Regions from separate parts of the Fictibacillus sp. KU28468 genome, predicted to be linked through region 2. Evidence: riboswitches for the same ligand, from Rfam matches in the RefSeq annotation. Region 2 holds a riboswitch; each other region holds the start of a gene.

Region 1 (4,820 bases), 570 kb from region 2:
TCTGACAGCCTCGATGGGAATCAGCATTTATCCGGATGATGGACTTACTCCGGATGTTTTGATCAAAAATGCCGGAATTGCTCTTCACCGGGCAAAAGCAAAAGGCAGGGGAGAGCGGGAGTTCTTTAAGGGCGAGATGAACGAGTTCACGATTGAACGGCTTGCCATGGAGAGCTTTCTCCGGAATGCTATTCCAAAAGGTGAACTGTCACTGTATTTTCAGCCCCAGATTAGTTTGGATGATGGCAAGGTCATCGCACTCGAAGCTTTGGTCCGCTGGAACCATCCTCGTCTTGGAATTGTTTCCCCGGGAAACTTCATCCCTCTTGCTGAAGAGACCGGACTGATCGGGAACATTGGGAGATGGGTATTAAATGAAGCATGTCAGCAGCTGAAAAAATGGCATGAGACGATGAACAGTGAGATCTCTATATCCGTGAATGTTTCAGGCAGGCAATTTCAAAAGCTGGATTTTGTGTATGAAGTGAAAGAAGCGCTTCAGCGATCTAAAATTGACCCAAGGTTCCTTCATTTGGAGCTGACAGAAAGCATGATGGTGGAAAATGTACAATATGGCATTAACATCATGAAAGAACTGAAGGAGCTCGGCATTAAAATATCCATCGATGATTTTGGCACGGGATATAGTTCATTGAGCTACTTAAAAGATTTTCCGATCGATATTCTTAAGATTGATCAATCATTCATCCGCAACCTTACGAAATCTGATCACAGTTCCACAGATGCAGCCATCGTCAGAGCGATCATCACGATGTGCAAAGGGCTTTCCGTAACAGCTCTTGCTGAAGGGGTGGAAACAAAACAGCAGCTTCTTGTGCTGAAGGATTATGGCTGTGATCATGTACAGGGGTTTTTCATCGGGAAACCGGTCTGTGCGGCAGAAATCGAAGAATTGTTTCATACGTACCATACAAAAAGCTCGTGACCCAAAAGGGCCGCGAGCTTTTTTTAGCTATTAAAAAAGTTTGCAAGCTGTTTTTTATAATTTCCTGACGCAATTCCCCTCTCGGTAATGATGGCGGTAATGTACTCATGGGGAGTGACATCAAAAGCAGGATTGAATACCTTCACGCCTTCTGGTGCGATGGGTTCTCCCTGAAAGTGGGTCACTTCTTCTGCCGGTCTTTCCTCAATGGGAATATCATCTCCTGTTGATGTGTTCAAATCGATCGTTGATAGAGGAGAGGCTACATAAAAGGGAATGCCGAGTGCTTTTGCCTGCAAGGCTAGTCCGAACGTCCCGATTTTATTTGCGGTATCTCCGTTGGCAGCGACCCTGTCACAGCCGACGATGACCGCAGCGATGTTTTTTGTTTTAAGTGTATGGGCAGCCATGTTATCCGTAATCAATGTTACATTAATTCCTGCCTGCTGCAGCTCCCAGGCTGTTAAACGCGCCCCTTGAAATACCGGTCTTGTTTCATTAGCGTACACTGAGATGTCCCAGCCTTTTTCTTTTGCTAAATACATGGGAGCCAGAGCTGTACCATACCGGGAAGTTGCAATTCCGCCAGCGTTGCAGTGCGTCATCAAACAATCCCCGTTTTTCAGCAAGGTCAATGCGTATTCCCCGATTTTACGGCAAGTTTCTTCATCTTCCCGCTGAATGAGAAGAGCCTCTTGCTCGATCAGCTGAACCGCTTCCTCAGTATCTCGGGCTTGTTCGGCAGAGCCTGTGACCCGGTCGAGGGCCCAGAACAAATTAACCGCAGTGGGCCGGGATCCGGCAAGGTAAGCTTTTTGCTGCAACAGCTTTGACTTGAACTCGTCATACGGCATGGATATGTTGGCCTTTGCCCATAACACGATTCCAAAAGCTGCGGCGATTCCAATGGCAGGTGCGCCTCGCACTTGCAATTTTTTTATGCAACCCCACACTTGTTCAATTGTCGTAACATTAATGTAGACGGTATGGCGGGGAAGCTGCTGCTGATCAAGGAGCAGAAGATGATCCCCTTTATATCTCAGTGATGAAATCCAGGTTTCTGTCGTACTCATAATCATTAAACACTCCTGATGTATGTGATAAATTCATTGATATTTTTTATGCTCTCAGCGTTCTTTACCCAATCGCTTCCAAGCTTCAGCACCCGTTTTTTTAACTCGATTTGGCCATTGAAGTCTTCAATGGAATCAAGATCTTCGACATGGGCAAGCCCAATCGTGCGGCGGATCACTTCACAACCGGCAAAACCAATCATATCTGTAAAAATGCTATTTAAAATCTCTTCCTCAAATCCAGGAAGTTTGGTTGCAGACTCTACACCCTCTGTTTTCCACAGTTCTCTGTAACGGGCAGTGAAGGTTTCCCAAGTGTCTTTGATCACGCTGAGCAAATAGCTCTGATATTCTTCGCGCCTAAGAGAGTCAGAGATATGAAAGGACTGTGAGGCATGATTCAATGCAATATTGGCAAAAAAGTGGGCGATATCAAAGCCTTGAGGCCCATAATAAGCAAACTCGGAATCTATTAATTTTGTAGAAGTTTCGGTAACGAAAATACTTCCGGTATGGAGGTCACCATGCAACAGAGCCTCTGCACGCGTCAAAAATTTATATTTTAGAGAGGCAGCTCTCTGTTTGAGGAGAGTATCACTCCATAGTTCGGAAACCGCCTCCTTCAGCTCGGAAGGAAAATCGTTGGTGTCGATGTCATAAAACGGGTCAGTAAATACAAGGTCTTCGGTAATCTTGCAGAGTTCAGGGTTTGTAAACGTCTGGACAAGCACTTTCTTCTCGAAAGGATGCAAGTAAAAATCACTCGTATAGAACAGGCTTTTGGCAATAAATGTGCCGATGTGCTGTGCGAGATGAGGATATTTGACCCCTTCGATCAGACCTTTCCGCAGAATCACGTGAGAAGATAAGTCTTCCATTACAGTGAGAGCGAGATCCTGGTCTGTATAAAAAACTTCTGGAACATGCTCAGGAGCAAATTCTGCTGATTTTATTAAAGAGCTGCTTTCAATCCTTGCCCTGTCAAGTGTAAGCGGCCAGCTTTCTCCCACGACTTTGGCATAGGGAAGTGCCTGCTTTACGATAATGGATTTACCTGTATCTTCTTCGATTAGCCGAAAAACAAGGTTAAGATTACCGTCACCAATCTCATTGACTTTAATGTTTTGATAATCAGATAACAGTTCGAGTTTTTGTGCCAGCTCCACCACGGTTTGTTCATTCAGTCGTTCGTAAGATTGTTTGAGGGTTGTTGCCATCTATACTACCTCCGGAATATTTTGTATGTAAAAAGGCCTCTTTTCTGTAAGAAAAGAGGCCTGGAAGTATAGTTTCCACGCCTCTTATCTTGCAAAACAAAGTTTTGCTGGAATTAGCACCGTGCCATACTGGATCTCCAGGCTTCTAGTAATAGACGCCCCATTTCACAATGGTATTACGGTCGGTTGCTGGGTTTCATCGGGCCAAATTCCCTCCACCTGCTCTTGATAAGAGACAACAAATATAAAATTGTTAGAAAAAACAGAATGCAATAATAATTTACAATGGCAATCATACAATCTTATCCATTGTCTGTCAAATCTTTTTTAATAAAACTCTGGGCGTCTGTCTTCAAACACAGGGATTCTGTTTCTTACTTCTTCAACAAGATCAGTGTCGACCTCAGCAAACAAAATGGTCTCTTCTTCTCCGTCTGTCTCTGCAATAATTTCTCCCCAGGGATCAATGACCATCGTGTGACCTGCGAACGTGTTGTTGTTATCACTGCCGACCCGGTTGCATGCCACAACGTAGCATTGGTTCTCAATGGCTCTTGTTATTAGCAGGTTCCGCCAGTGGCTCAGCCTCTGCGCCGGCCACTCGGCAGGAACAAACAGGATAGAGGCGCCTTCAAGAATATGGGCGCGAATCCATTCAGGGAAACGGATATCATAGCAGATGACACCGGCAGCAGGAACGTTTTCCAGCAAGAAATTTCCTTTGCGGGAGCCCGGAGAAATATATTTTTCTTCCTGCATTAGCCGGATCAGATGGAGTTTACTGTATTCGCCGGTCTGCTCACCTTTTCGGTTAAAGGCATACATGGTGTTATAGATTCCTTCAACCGTTTTCTTAGCGATGGAACCTGCAACAATGTTCACTTGGTATTTGCTGGCAAGGCCGCTCATTAATCGTTTGATCTCATCGCCGTTTGTATCTCCTATCTCATCTAGCCTTTCTAGATCATAGCCTGTAGTCCACAGTTCAGGAAGAACAATCACATCAGGTTTTTTCATTGCTGCATGTTCAATTCTTTCTGAAGCCCTCATAATATTTTCCTTGGGATTGCCAAGCTGAATATCCATTTGAATCGCTGCAACAGTAAGTTTCATGCTAACCTCCATTAAAACGTTTTGACAGATTTTAATTAAGCGTATAACATAATTGATTAGAATTTCAAGAAAATTACGAAAGACAGGATGTGTAACCGTGAAACAATTTCAGCAAGCAGAAGCTTTATCGCGGCTGCCTGAACAATTTTTTGCAAAGCTGGTAGGCAAGGTGAGTGCTGCTGCTTCTAAAGGGCATGATATTATCAACCTTGGCCAGGGAAACCCTGACCAGCCCACTCCTCCGCATATTGTGGCCGCTTTGCAGGAGGCTGCTCATAACCCGCAATATCATAAATATTCTCCGTTCAGGGGTTATGATTTTTTAAAAGAGGCAGTTGCTGAACATTACAAGAAAGAATTCGGCGTAGACGTTGATCCAAAAAAAGAAGTAGCTGTCTTATTCGGAGGTAAAGCGGGTTTAGTAGAGATTTCACAATGTTTTTTGAACAAAGGTGACCTAGCCCTGGTCCC
Region 2 (4,820 bases):
TGCTGGCGCAGTGCGTTAATCCCGACAAACAACTGAATAACTGCATCAAGTGCATTGATTCCCTTTTCCGGTGCCGCAGCCGCATGAGCGGGCTTCCCGATGTATTCAAAATCCAGCGGATCAACGGCAAGCGATGTCCCGGTAATGCGGTTAGCGTTACCGGGATGGAACATTAACGCAGCATCAATGCCGTCCAGCAAGCCGTGTTTCACAAAACTTCCCTTCGCACTTCCGTTCTCTCCGCCTTCTTCAGCAGGCGTTCCAAAAACAGCTACTTCTCCTCCGATCTCATCGATAACGGAAGCCAGAGCGATGGCCGCTGCCACACTTGATGTACCGATGATATTATGGCCGCATGCATGACCGATGCCGGGAAGGGCATCATATTCTGCTAAAAAGGCAACGGATGGCCCATCTAGAATAGAACGCTTACGGGCAACAAATGCCGTTTCGTGACCGGCCACTCCGCGTTCTATCTGAAACCCCTCTTTTTCGAGCAGCGATGTAAGCAGGCTGGATGCAAACACTTCTTCATTTCCGATTTCTGGATTATCATGGATCTCGTGAGAAGTTTGAATGTAAGCCGCTTGGTTTACATCAATGTTCGTACGGATTTGTTCCTGGGTTTCTCCGGCAGTTCTGCTGATTACAGTCATGATCTCAGATCCTTTCTCTCTATTACTCTCCAATTTCACTTAGCGGTACAAACGTTGGAATGGTTGCACCTTTATAGATTTCTTTAATCTTCTTGGCTGTATCTTTTGATTGATAGATCTTCGCAATTTTTTTCAGCGATTTTTTATTTTTATCTTCAGTTCTTGTTGCAATGATATTGATATATGGCTTTGCAGTCTTGCTTTCAAGGAAGATCGAATCTTTCTTCGGATTCATTCCAGCATCGACAGCAACGCCATTGTTAATGATTGAAGCGGCCACATCAGGAAGCACCCGTGGTGTCTGGCCTGCAACTACTGGTTTAAGCTTCAAGTGTTTTTTGTTCTCCGCCACTTTTTTCAGATCACCATTTCCATCAAAGTTCTTTTCCAGTTTGATTAGCCCGGCACTCTGCAGAAGAAGCAATGCACGGCCCATGTTCGTAGCTTCATTCGGCAAAGCAATGGTTGATCCAGCCGGGATATCCTTGATGTTCTTGTATTTTTTTGAGTAAACGCCCATAGGCGCAATGACGGTTGTTGCAATCGGGGCTAAATCCAATTTATGTTCTTTTTTAAACGAATTGAAGTAAGAGATGGTCTGAAACGCATTAGCGTCAATATCCCCGTCAGACAATGCCTGATTCGGACGGACATAATCGGAAAACTCTACGATTTCCAAATCAATACCTTCTTTTTCTGCTTTTTTAGCGATATACTTCCACACGTCACTGTCAGATCCGCTGATGCCCATCTTTACTTTTTCAAGGCCTTTTTTATCTCCGCCGCTGCACCCGCTCAAGAATGCCGACATTAAAACCCCGATGACTAAAATGATCAATGAATATTTTTTCATACGATTTCCCTTCTCCCTTTTCTCTTTTTATCTTCTTCTAATTTTTCTGGACAGTATATTTCCTGTGCTCTGTAAGCCTTGAACAAGGATGACGAGCAGAACGACGGTGACAATCATCACGTCTGTATCAAATCGCTGATAGCCGTAGGCAATGGCCAGATCGCCCAAGCCTCCTCCACCAACAGCCCCTGCCATCGCCGAAGCTCCGACCAGGCCGATCGTTGCGATCGTAAACGACAGGATCAGTGAACTGAATGCTTCCGGCAGCAGTATGCGAAAGATGGTCTGCCAAGGAGTAGCTCCCATGGCTTCTGCGGCCTCTACAATGCCCGGATCGATCTCAAGCAGGCTGTTTTCCACGAGCCTTGCGATATAGGGGCCGGCATATACAATCAATGGCACAATCGCGGCCGATGTCCCGATAGAGGTACCGACTACTAATCTTGTAAACGGGATAATCGCCACCATTAAGATGATGAACGGTATCGAACGCAGAACGTTTACAATCGCGTTCAAAACGTTAAAGACGGCCAGGTTTTCAAGAATGTGCCCCTTCCTCGTGACTACGAGTACGACGCCAAGCGGAATGCCGATTACAGCCGAGAACAATAAGGAAAATCCAACCATCGTTAAGGTATCACCGGCCGCATTTAAAATGTCGACCCAAAATGTACTCCAATCAACTTGCATAAGGTGCGACCTCCCTTATTTCGACTTCACTCTGGTTCACGAAAAAGATCGCTCTTCTGATTTCCTGTTCGTCGCCGATCAATTGAACAACAAGGTTTCCGAAAGGGACGTCTTGAAGTTCTGTGACATGGCCGTATAGAACGCTGACGTCCACGTTGAATTTCTTGGCAATCTGTGACAGCAGCGGTTGTCTTGTGGATGCTCCGGTAAATACAATCCTGAAGATCTGATGATTCCTGTCCTGCTTCTTCAATAGGTCTTTAAGGGACTCAGGCAATTCATCCTGAAGAACTGAACTGACGAAGCGCCTTGCCGTCTCAGTCTGTGGCCTTGCAAATACATCAAAAACGCTCCCTTTCTCAATCACTTCTCCGTTCTCCATAACAGCGACGGAATCGCATATCTCACGAATGACGTTCATCTCATGCGTGATGATCAGAATCGTAATGTTGTATTCCTTATTGATTTTTTTCAGAAGCTTTAAAATACTGGAGGTAGTCTGCGGATCCAATGCCGATGTTGCTTCATCACACAATAGCACTTCCGGATCAGTGGAGAGCGCCCGGGCAATGCCTACCCGCTGTTTTTGTCCGCCGGAGAGCTGGTCGGGATATTTATGCCCGTGCTCGGACAAGCCAACAAATTCCAGCAGGTCGTTCACCTTCTCTTTAACGAATGATTTCTTCATGCCGAGAAGATAAAGCGGTGTCGCAATATTATCAAATACCGTTTTTGCGTTCAGCAGATTAAAATGCTGAAAAATCATACCGATATTTTTCCGTTTTTTTCTCAGTTCCTTCGGAGACAATCTTGCCATGTCCTCCTCTCCTACAAAGACGTGCCCTGATGTTGGCTTCTCCAAAAGATTCACACATCGCAGCAAGGAGCTCTTTCCTGCTCCGCTGTATCCGACAACACCGTAGATCTCCCCTTTTTTTATCTCAAAGCTCACATTGTTTAACGCTCTTACCCGGCTTTTGCCACTCTCATAAATTTTGGTTACCTCTTCAAATCGAATCAATGATGTGATCTCCTTTCTCGCTACTGTTAAAACATCAAAAAAAGCCTCTTCTTGAAAACAAGAAGAGGCCTGACGCATCGAGATGAGTGGCTGATCTCTTCTTATCTTCCAAGCGCTAATCGCTTGCCGGACTTGGCACAGTATTCCCATTAAACCGGGAACCCGCTGCCGAGGTTTCAAAGGGCCAATCCCTCCACCTCTCTGGATAAGAAACAAATATAATGTTCAATTAAATAAAAAAATCTCTTCTTAAAGAAAGAAGAGATGTTTGTATCCATAAGGAAACGAGCTGCTCTTCTTATCTTCCAAGCCCTTAAAGGAACTTGCTGGAATTGGCACAGTGTTTTTCAAAAGAAAAACCCGCTGCCGAGGTATCACAGGGCCATATCCCTCCACCTCTCTGGATAAGAAACACGTTCATATTTACTTGATGTGACCTATCTTATACCATGATCTAAGTCGATGTCAAATCTTTTTTCGGAGTTCTCTGATCGGAAAAAAAACACTGAAGCCATAAAAGCCAGCCACATTGCTCCTCCGGCAACTCCAGCCAGTACATCCGTAATATAGTGAATGCCTAGATAAATTCTGCTCCAGCAAATAAATCCAAGGTGCACTGCCAATATACAAAATTTCGTTCTAACAAACTTTTTTGATAAGAGTGTAAAAAGACCATAAAGCGCTGTTGCATTCATCGCATGCGCACTCGGATATCCATACCTAATGTAAAAAGGTTTAGTGGATGGAGGCCGCTGCTTCCAATTCTTTCTCCAAACAGAGTTAATCCAACGGCATCCGATCAGGTTGGCTATTAATAAAAAAACAATGTTTCTCTTTCCTTTTCTCCTGTATCTGTATGCAGAATAAATAGTGGCAGGAATCAACAGAAATCCAGAACCAAGAAAAGAGTAACTTCTCAGAAAGAAATCCACGAAACCTCCGCCCCGTGCTGAAAATATAGCCAGGCTTCCCATTCCGTCAAGTTTCATCCAATGATCATCATTACGAAGCCTGTTCATTAGTCTTAAAGCTACAATACCCATTATCATAACGCCGCTTAGAATTGCCATATTCTCTTTTTTCATATCCGCCCTCACTTTAACTTGCTTTTATGTACATATCCTTTCATGTGGCGGACTATTTTATGCGTTCAGGCACCTCTTAGAATTACTCTATTGTTAAAGTTTCACCGCATCTTTTTCTAAGAAAACCATAATGCTGCCCTGTTCTATTTTTTGCACATAACGCTCAGCCGTCCGTTCTGAAAGATCCAGGGACATGAGAACTTCTTTTAAATCATCCTCTGAATCCTCACTAAACATGGATGCAAATGGACCAGCAGCAAGCAGCGGACCAATACCGGGAACACCAAGGCCTGGCACCGCGATGGCTCCGCCGATACCAGACAGAAAACCTGCAATGGTTCCATAGGCTGCTTCGTTTACATCTTCGTCCAGATGTTCTTCTGAAACATTCGTTTTATCGGCAACTCGATCCATCTTTCCATCATCTTTAGCAAGGATGGAGATGTCCTTTGCATTGTATCCTTGATTCACCAGGGATTGTATACTATCAACAGCTTCGTTCTCTGTTTCATACA
Region 3 (4,820 bases), 1.2 Mb from region 2:
AACTCAAACAGCCGTTGATGGTCAAATATATTCATGATACCAGTTTCTCCGGCTATTACTTGCGCGTACTGGAAGAAGGCACTGTCAGCCCGGGAGACAAGCTTGTTATTGAAGAAAAACATCGAGCCGGGATCTCTGTCGAATTTGTTAACAGAATGACATACATAGACAAGGAAAACAGAGAAGGGCTTACCATGCTTGCCGGTCTGAATGAACTGGCAGAAGGCTGGCGCTCAGCTATGAAAAAGAGATTAGACGCTCTCCCCGGGCAGTACCTGTAGCTCCGGGGATTTCTTTTTGCCTTCAAACCGTCAAAACACAGTCTGAAGGCTTTTGACGGGTGACCTCCCCTGTATTATAATTAGAATGTTATGCCATTAAAATGAGGTGAAAAGCGTGTTAGAACGTTTAGAAACGATAGAAGCCCGATACAATAAATTAAATGATCTATTAAGTGACCCAGAAGTCATTAGCGATACGAATAAATTAAGGGAATACTCCAAAGAACAGTCTTCTCTTCAAGATACAGTAGCGGTTTACCGCGAGTATAAAGAAGCAAAAGAAGGGCTCGACGAAGCAAAAGCAATGCTCGAAGAAAAGCTTGATGCCGAGATGACCGCCATGGTGAAAGAGGAAGTTTCCGAGCTTGAAGATAAGATTGAAGAGTACATTCAGCAGCTGAAAATCTTGCTTCTTCCAAAAGACCCGAACGATGATAAGAACGTAATCGTCGAGGTACGCGGAGCAGCAGGCGGTGACGAAGCCGCCCTATTTGCAGGCGACCTTTACAAAATGTACAGCCGCTATGCCGAGGTGCAAGGCTGGAAAACAGAAGTAATCGAAGCAAGCTACACCGAGCTTGGCGGCTACAAAGAGATCATCTTCTTGATCAACGGCAACGGGGCATACTCCAAGCTGAAGTATGAAAACGGAGCACACCGCGTACAGCGTGTTCCTGCTACTGAGTCCGGCGGTCGTATCCATACGTCTACAGCGACAGTAGCGATCCTTCCTGAAGCAGAAGAAGTGGAAGTTGAAATTCATGATAAGGACGTCCGTGTAGACACGTTTACGTCAAGCGGACCGGGCGGACAATCGGTTAACACGACTCAATCCGCTGTTCGTCTGACGCATATTCCAACTGGAACCGTTGTTTCCTGTCAGGATGAAAAATCACAGATCAAAAACAAGGAAAAAGCGATGAAGGTTCTTCGCGCACGTGTTTATGATAAAATTCAGCAGGAAAAACAAAAAGAATACGATGAAAACCGTAAATCTGCAGTGGGTACCGGTGACCGTTCAGAACGGATCCGTACGTACAACTTCCCGCAAAACCGTGTAACGGACCATCGCATCGGCCTGACTCTTCAAAAACTGGATCAAATTTTGCTCGGCAAGCTGGACGAATTCATTGAAGCATTAATTACAGAAGACCAGACAAGCAAAATGAAGGCCCAGACGGAAGCATAAGATGAAAGCGATGAAACGGCATGAAGCCCTGAACTGGGCTTCATCTTTTTTAACGAAAAAGAGACGGGAACCTCAAGCCGGGGAGCTTCTGCTTCGTCATGTACTTGGCGATCTGAGCCGGACGGAGCTGCTTCTTGGTTTGGATGAAGAGCTTCTTCCAAAGCAGCAAGAGGCATTTGAAGCAGCTGTACAAAAGCATGGCGATGGAGTGCCTGTCCAATACATTATTGGGTTTGAAGAGTTTTACGGAAGACGCTTTTCGGTGAATAAAGAGGTGCTCATTCCTCGGCCGGAAACAGAAGAGCTCGTATATGAAGTGCTTCATCGCTCCATGATGAGGTTCCCTGGCATAGAAAAGATCCAGACAGTCGATGTCGGGACGGGGAGCGGTGCCATTGCCATTACGCTGGCACTGGAGAATTCTCGTTTTTCGGTAACCACGATCGATATTGCTGAGGAATCCCTGGAAGTCGCAAAGAAAAATGCTGAAGACCTTGAGGCATCTGTTCGTTTTATTCATGGAGACCTCCTTCAGCCTCTGATCGAGGGCGGAGAAAAAACAGATATCGTTGTGTCGAATCCTCCTTACATTCCTGACCGTGAAATAATGGAGCTTGAGACGATCGTTAAGGATCAAGAGCCTTTCCGTGCACTTAGCGGCGGTGAGGACGGCTACGTATTTTACAGAAGGTTTATGGAAGAGCTGCCCCTCGTTCTGAACCCACAAAGCATTGTTGCCTTTGAAGTCGGCCATGATCAGGGCCAGACCGTGGCTGAAATGCTCAGGGTCACGTTCCCTGGGTCGGTTGTTTCGGTAGTAAAGGATATCAGCCAAAAAGAACGGATGGTTATCGCGGAGATTGGCTTTAAATAAGCAGAAAAGGTGGGGGCTGTCCAGAAAGTCGAAAATTGACCTTCAGGCAGCCCCTTTTTGGCTTGAAAAATCTTCAATGAAAAGTTAATTGAAGTGGAAGATGCGAGACTCCTCGAAAATGAACTTCACATTTTCTTCGTGCGATAAAAAGCTGCCGGAGCCTTCCTTGTCCTGCGGGACTAGCGTGACAGGTGAGACTCCCGCCGGTGCTTGCACCAAAAAGTAGGCGTTCACGCCGGTAAGGCTCACCGCACGCCCTGCGAAAGTAGGCGTTTACGCCGGTAAAAGCGAGCAGCCTGGAACGGAAATCAACAGGTTACAGACTTCTTGGACAGCCCCTTTTTTTTTTGTGGCCGGAAGAACGGAATTGAACGAAACTGGCGCTGAATTGAGCCGAATGGAGAATAATTGAGCGAAACAAGCAATAATTGATCCGAACTTAATTTTCAGACTTATTTGCCAGTCAAACGCAACTCAATATCATCTATTCTCACATCCTAAAAATTGACGAAATACCTACTTCTATTGTAGGATTACTATTAATTAAATAAATCTTATCCAGAGCGGTGGAGGGACTGGCCCTATGAAACCCGGCAACCTATTTTTAGAAGGTGCTAAATCCAGCAGGAGTAGATCCTGGAAGATAAGATGGAACGGTCTAAAACTTCCTCTTATCTGAGAGGGAGTTTTTTTTGTGGGCTATTTTGGTAGGTCGGGGGGTCTCGACTTTGTCGCGACCGCTCCTCCGCGCTGATGGGATAGACTTAGAGGGTCTCTCTCGGCGGCAGTATGTTTTGCTTATAGCAGAGGGGAGAAAAAGGTAGATGAGATTTGGATTTTGGTTGCCGATCTTTGGTGGATGGCTGAGAAATGTGGAAGATGAGAACATGCCGCCGACGTTTGATTATGCGAAGAAGGTTATTCAGTCCGCGGAAAAGTGGGGGTTTGACACGACGCTGATCGCGGAACTGTATTTAAATGATATAAAAGGGCCGGAGCAGGACTCTTTGGAGGCTTGGACAACGGCAGCGGGTCTCGCGGCCGTAACGGAGAAAATAGAAATTATGACAGCGGTAAGGCCGGGATTCCATAATCCTGCTGTAACGGCGAAAATGACGGCGAACATCGACCAAATGAGCGGCGGGAGGTTTACACTTAATGTCGTCTCCGCCTGGTGGGAAGAGGAAGCGAAGCAGTATGGCGGCATTTTTACTGCCCACGACGAAAGATATGAGCGTACGCAAGAGTTTCTTGATGTTCTAAAGGGGCTGTGGACAGAAGAAACCTTCAATTATTCCGGCAAGTTTTATCAGTTTAGCGATACGAAACTTTTCCCTAAACCTGTTCAGCGGCCAAATCCCATTTTGTATGCTGGCGGAGAAAGTGAAAGGGGTAAACAGGTTATCTCTTCCTCCTGTGACGCCTACGTCATGCATGGCGGCACTGTCGAAGAAGTCGCCGTTAAGATCAATGACATGAAGAACCGCCGCGGGCAAACAGGGAAAGAACCTTTATCTTCGTTCGGCATGGCGGCCTATGTGATCTGCCGGGATACTGAAGAAGAAGCCCAAGCGGAACTGCAGAGGATTACAGATGTAAAAGAGTCCAGCGCATATGCTGGGTTTAAAGATTTTACGAGCAAGTCGCAGCTTGAACAGCAGATTCAGCTGTACGACTACTCTGTTTCCAACCGGGGGCTGAGGCCGAATCTGATCGGTACACCTGAACAGATTGCGGAGCGGATTGCAGCATATGAAGAAGCCGGCCTCGGACTCCTTTTACTGCAATTCTCCCCTCAGTTAGAAGAGATGGAACGTTTCTCAAAACAGGTGATGCCTTTGGTAGAGAGCTATCGGAAAGAATATGCGAAATAAGGAGGATGACCATGAAAAAAGTATATATCATACATGAGAACGATGAATGGACAGATCATCTCACAAAGAGGCTGGATGAGCTGCAAGTGCCTTATGAGGCATGGCATCTCGATCAGGGAACGGTTAATCTGGCAGAAGCCCCGCCCGAGGGCATTTTTTACAGCCGCATGAGTGCTTCCTCACATACAAGAGGACACCGTTATGCACCGGAACTTGCTGCCGGTGTCATTGCCTGGCTGGAAGCACATGGCCGAAAAGTGCTGAATGGCAGCCGCGCCCTTCAGCTTGAGGTGAGTAAGGTCGTTCAATATTTAGAGCTTGAGGCGCATGGGGTGAAGACGCCCAAAACCATTGCGGCTGTTGGCAAGGACCAAATTTTGCAGGCAGCTGAGCAGTTCAGCGGCAAACCGTTTATTACAAAGCATAACCGGGCGGGAAAAGGCCTTGGTGTTCAGCTTTTCCATTCATACCAAGGATTGAAAGAGTATGTGCTCGGCCCTGATTTCGAAGAGCCGGTGGATGGCATCACATTGATACAGGATTATATTGAATCGCCGGAATCTTATATTACACGCTGCGAATTTGTCGGCGGCAAGTTTGTT
Region 4 (4,820 bases), 570 kb from region 2:
GCCTCTTAAAGAGGAAAATGATTTCCTGCCTGATTACGCTGAAATCTCACAAGAGGATGCAGAACGGGCAAAACTCATGTTCTTGAACTATCCGAATAATCCAACGGCGGGTGTAGCGACAGTGCCGTTCTTTGAAGATACAGTAAGCTTTGCTGAAAAGCATAATATTTTAGTCGTCCATGATTTTGCCTATGGAGCCATCGGATTTGAAAACGAGAAACCGGTCAGCTATCTGCAGGTTCCTGGTGCGAAAGAACAGGGTATCGAAATCTATACGATGAGCAAGACGTATAACATGGCTGGCTGGAGAGTAGGCTTTGCCATCGGGAACGAGAGTGTGATTGAAAGCATTAATCTTCTTCAGGACCACTTCTATGTCAGCCTTTTTCCAGCTGTACAGGAAGCTGCAGCTAAAGCACTCCTGGGGCCGCAGGAGTGCGTGGAAAACCTGGTCGCCATGTATGAAAAACGGCGTGATGTGTTTATTTCAGGATTGAAGGAGATCGGCTGGGATGTGACTGCCCCTAAAGGATCCTTCTTTTGTTGGCTACCTGTTCCCTCAGGATTCACATCTGAAAGTTTTGCAGATTATCTTCTGGAGCATGCACATGTCGTTGTTGCACCAGGCATCGGTTTTGGCAAAGAAGGAGACGGTTATGTTAGAGCAGGGCTATTAACGGATGAGAACAAGCTGAAGGAAGCCGTTGATCGGATAGCCCAGCTAAAATTATTTTGATAGTGTTGAACATTTAAGAGATTGACAGATTTTTTGTTACCTGTCATAATCACAAGTAATTCTAACATTCGAATAATTTTATTTATTCTCTTATCAAGAGCAGGTGGAGGGACTAGCCCTATGAAGCCCGGCAACCGGCTTATCCTTTAGGATAAAAACGGTGCTAATTCTTGCAGCGGCAGCTGACAGATGAGAGGAAGCGGTATCTCTGTGTTTATTATGCCTCTTCCCTCGGGAAGAGGTTTTTTAAGTTAAGTGTAAAGCGAGTACAAAATTCAGCTGGCATAGAAGTAATGTCCAGCTCCAGCGCCCAGGGCTGAAAACATGTTTCTTTTTTTCGGCTCCGAGGACCTTAGCAGGGCGATTGCGCCTTTCTAATATAAATCTATGCTTTCGGAGGGATTTCAGCATGTCGACAATAACTGCAACCTATCTGGTTCATGATCCAAAAGGCAACTTTGAGAAAAAAGCTGAAGGAATTGCACTCGGACTGACGGTCGGTTCATGGACGGACTTGCCGGATCTTCAGAAAGAACAGCTGCGAAACCATAAAGGCCAAGTAGTGGAAATCAATGAATTGCCCGAAGATACGAGGGTAAATCAATACTTTGGCTCGTCCAGAAAACAGGCTCTTCTTAAAATCGCGTATCCTGCCGCTAACTTCACAGCGGACTTGCCGGCAATCTTGACGACTGTTTTCGGTAAACTATCGTTGGATGGAGAAGTAAAGCTGATCGATCTTGATTTTTCCCCTGAATTGGCTTCGGCTTTTCCTGGACCTTCTTTTGGAATTGATGGAATTCGCAATCAGCTGGGGGTTTTTGAAAGGCCTCTTCTAATGAGTATTTTTAAAGGTGTGATCGGCAGGGATCTTCAATATTTCAAGAATCAGCTGAAGGAACAAGCGCTGGGCGGGGTGGACCTCGTAAAAGATGATGAAATTCTGTTCGATAATCCGCTGACACCATTTGAAGAACGAATAAAAGCTGCTAAAGAAGTATTAACGGCAACTGAACAAGAGACCGGACATAAGACACTGTATGCAGTGAATTTGACAGGGCGTACGTATGAACTGAAAGATAAAGCAAAAAAGGCGGCAGAGCTCGGGGCAAGCGCATTGCTGTTTAACGTTTTCGCCTATGGGCTTGACGTCTTGCAAAGCTTAGCAGAAGATCCGGACATCAGCCTTCCGATTATGGCACATCCTGCCTTATCAGGCGCCATTACACCATCGGAATTTTATGGGATCTCCAACCGTCTGCTTCTTGGTAAACTGCTCCGCCTTGCAGGAGCGGATCTCGTATTGTTCCCGTCACCATATGGCAGTGTCGCCCTTCGAAAAGAAGATGCAATCGGCATTGCAGGCGAACTGACTGAGAAGGATGCAAACTGGAAAGGGGCATTCCCGGTACCATCAGCAGGAATCCATCCTGGTTTAACACCGCTATTGCTTCAGGATTTTGGCATTGAAAGCATTATTAATGCTGGTGGGGGTGTTCACGGCCATCCAGGAGGGGCTGTGGATGGCGGAAGAGCTTTCCGGGATGCAATCGATGGATTGATGCTAAACAAATCTCTTGAACAGATCAGCCAGGAAAGTAAACCTTTAAAGGAAGCGCTTGATTTGTGGGGCGGATTGGTAAAGGCATGAGCAAAACGAAAATTATCTTTTGTGATTTTGACGGTACGATTACCGAAAAAGATAATATTATCGATATCATGAAGAATTTTGCTCCGAACGGCTGGGAACTCATTAAAGATCAAATTCTAAATCAGGAGATCTCTATCCGGGAAGGTGTAGGGAAACTTTTTTCCCTTATTCCATCCGACAGGAAGAATGAGATTGTGGACTATGTCCTCTCAACAGCAAAATTTCGAGAAGGATTTAAAGAATTTGCAGCTTATACAAAAGAGCACAATATCCCTCTGTTTATCGTCAGTGGTGGAATTGATTTTTTCGTTTATCCAATGCTTGATGGAATAATTAATCAAGATAAGATTTATTGCAACGGGAGTAATTTTCATGGAGAGACAATACAGATTCTTTGGCCGCACTCCTGCGATTCTTCCTGCGGCAATGATTGTGGATGCTGTAAACCTACTATACTGAGAGGCTACGATTCTTCCCGTTATGAAAAAATTGTGATCGGTGATTCCATTACAGACCTGCAGGCCGCCAAGATTGCGGATAAAGTGTTTGCCAGAGATTTCTTGATCGAGAAATGCGAAGAACTCAGCATTGCATACGATCCTTTCTCTACTTTTTATGAGATTGTACAGTATCTTGAGGAAAAGGAAGTGAGAGTTTGAGTACGCTTGATGCGCTATGGACAGAACTGGCGGACATTAAAGATGAATTGGCATTAAGGGACTGGTTTCCAGGAACAAGCGGAAACCTGTCCATTAAGGTAAGCGATCAACCGCTTACCTTCTTGGTTACCGCAAGCGGAAAGGATAAGCGAAGAAGGACGACTGAGGATTTTCTATTGGTGGATTCAGAGGGAAATGCGGCTGATCCGACACATCTCCGCGCTTCAGCTGAAACCGGCCTTCATTCAAAAGTATATCAGCTGACCGATGCGGGCTGCTGTCTCCATGTGCATACTGTGGACAATAATGTGATTTCAGAATTGTATGCAGGAGAGGGGCAGGTTACTTTCAAAGGGCAGGAACTGATCAAGGCCTTTAACATCTGGGAAGAAGATGGGTCCATCACGGTTCCCATTATTGAGAACTATGCGGATCTTAAGATATTGGCCGAAAGCTTCGGAAAGGCAATTGGTCCTGATACAAGAGCTGTCCTTATTCGAAACCACGGAATCACCGTTTGGGGCAAATCGGGATTTGAGGCGAAAAGGCACTTGGAAGCAATAGAGTTTCTATTTTCCTATCATATTAAAATGAAATCAATAATGCAGTTTCATGATGGACAACCATCACTTATTTAAAACGAAAGAGTATAGGGGGATGCCATATGGCGCAATTACGTTTTCATGATAACCATGAGAGATATGAAGAACTTAAGAAGGTTAGTGATTATCTTGAAAGCCAGGGAGTAATCTACGAAAATTGGGATATTGAAAAACTTCCTGCACACCTGAAAGAAAACTATTCTTTAAGTGATGAAGAGAAAGCAGAAATCATTCAGGTCTTCAGAAAAGAAATTGATGAACTGTCAGAAAGAAGAGGATACGTGACAGAAGACATAATTGCCCTGTCACCGGATACTCCAAATCTTGATGAGCTGCTGAAAAACTTTTTGGCAGAGCATCACCATTCTGATGATGAAGTACGATTAATTGTGAGCGGACACGGTATTTTTGCGATTGAAGGGCCAGAGGGACGATTTTTTGACGTCGAGCTAGAGCCAGGAGATCTCATTTCTGTACCTGAAAACTATCGCCATTACTTTACACTCATGGATGACCGCAAAGTTGTGGCCGTCCGAATCTTTAAATCAAAGGAAGGCTGGGTGCCCCTCTACGATAAACAGGAAACAGCCGTTAAATAATCAGATTACACACTAGACTGCAGCAAAGGGAGCTTCCTTTGCTGCAGTTTTTTTTATGGCTAGCTTGCAAGCTTTTCAATCTTGCATAATTACCCACTCATACCGGTGAACCATTATCACTTACCTGCATAAAGTAAGTATTGGGCGCTTATGGAAGGATGAATCAGCATCCGAATGGAAAGGGTGATGACGGTGTGCGGGATTACTGGATGGATAGACTGGAAGCGCGACGTTTCACAGGAAAATAAAACATTGATTAAAATGGCAGCTACATTATCGAAACGCGGTCCGGACGCTTTGAACGTATGGAGCCGCACTCATGCAGGCTTCGGCCATGCAAGGCTGGCGGTTGTGGATCTTGAAGGCGGCGCACAGCCGATGACGAGGGGAGAAGAGAACGCCCCTTGCACACTTTGTTATAATGGTGAGCTTTATAACACACAGGATTTAAGAAAAGAACTGTTGAAAAAAGGGTATCGGTTTGAAGGTCATTCTGATACCGAAGTGCTTCTCATTTCCTATATTGAATGGGGAGAAAGCTGTATTGATCACTTTAATGGGATCTTTGCTTTT

What was found. A riboswitch is a leader RNA that binds a small molecule or an ion and turns the genes downstream of it on or off. The one in region 2 is predicted to bind S-adenosylmethionine.
Region 1: linked by a shared signal. The riboswitch ahead of mtnK (S-methyl-5-thioribose kinase) and the one ahead of OKX00_RS17985 (methionine ABC transporter ATP-binding protein) in region 2 are both predicted to bind S-adenosylmethionine.
Region 3: linked by a shared signal. The riboswitch ahead of OKX00_RS01345 (LLM class flavin-dependent oxidoreductase) and the one ahead of OKX00_RS17985 (methionine ABC transporter ATP-binding protein) in region 2 are both predicted to bind S-adenosylmethionine.
Region 4: linked by a shared signal. The riboswitch ahead of mtnW (2,3-diketo-5-methylthiopentyl-1-phosphate enolase) and the one ahead of OKX00_RS17985 (methionine ABC transporter ATP-binding protein) in region 2 are both predicted to bind S-adenosylmethionine.

What each region holds. Positions count from the first base shown of each region.
Region 1 covers NZ_CP110666.1:2,856,236-2,861,055, reverse strand. Annotated here, with positions in the region: gene OKX00_RS14840 (bifunctional diguanylate cyclase/phosphodiesterase) at 1-946, shown strand, start outside; gene mtnA (S-methyl-5-thioribose-1-phosphate isomerase) at 970-2,019, opposite strand; gene mtnK (S-methyl-5-thioribose kinase) at 2,025-3,236, opposite strand; SAM riboswitch class I at 3,318-3,471, opposite strand; gene OKX00_RS14825 (carbon-nitrogen family hydrolase) at 3,564-4,361, opposite strand; gene OKX00_RS14820 (pyridoxal phosphate-dependent aminotransferase) at 4,447-4,820, shown strand, end outside.
Region 2 covers NZ_CP110666.1:3,426,304-3,431,123, forward strand. Annotated here, with positions in the region: gene OKX00_RS17970 (M20 family metallopeptidase) at 1-695, opposite strand, end outside; gene OKX00_RS17975 (MetQ/NlpA family ABC transporter substrate-binding protein) at 679-1,509, opposite strand; gene OKX00_RS17980 (methionine ABC transporter permease) at 1,537-2,199, opposite strand; gene OKX00_RS17985 (methionine ABC transporter ATP-binding protein) at 2,189-3,220, opposite strand; SAM riboswitch class I at 3,319-3,432, opposite strand; SAM riboswitch class I at 3,516-3,631, opposite strand; gene OKX00_RS17990 (phosphatase PAP2 family protein) at 3,658-4,305, opposite strand; gene OKX00_RS17995 (YflT domain-containing protein) at 4,399-4,820, opposite strand, start outside.
Region 3 covers NZ_CP110666.1:254,392-259,211, forward strand. Annotated here, with positions in the region: gene OKX00_RS01325 (MOSC domain-containing protein) at 1-281, shown strand, start outside; gene prfA (peptide chain release factor 1) at 397-1,470, shown strand; gene prmC (peptide chain release factor N(5)-glutamine methyltransferase) at 1,481-2,344, shown strand; gene OKX00_RS01340 (hypothetical protein) at 2,429-2,593, opposite strand; SAM riboswitch class I at 2,896-2,994, shown strand; gene OKX00_RS01345 (LLM class flavin-dependent oxidoreductase) at 3,169-4,218, shown strand; gene OKX00_RS01350 (ATP-grasp domain-containing protein) at 4,230-4,820, shown strand, end outside.
Region 4 covers NZ_CP110666.1:2,851,353-2,856,172, reverse strand. Annotated here, with positions in the region: gene OKX00_RS14820 (pyridoxal phosphate-dependent aminotransferase) at 1-736, shown strand, start outside; SAM riboswitch class I at 824-932, shown strand; gene mtnW (2,3-diketo-5-methylthiopentyl-1-phosphate enolase) at 1,146-2,387, shown strand; gene OKX00_RS14810 (2-hydroxy-3-keto-5-methylthiopentenyl-1-phosphate phosphatase) at 2,384-3,046, shown strand; gene OKX00_RS14805 (methylthioribulose 1-phosphate dehydratase) at 3,043-3,684, shown strand; gene OKX00_RS14800 (1,2-dihydroxy-3-keto-5-methylthiopentene dioxygenase) at 3,711-4,247, shown strand; gene asnB (asparagine synthase (glutamine-hydrolyzing)) at 4,431-4,820, shown strand, end outside.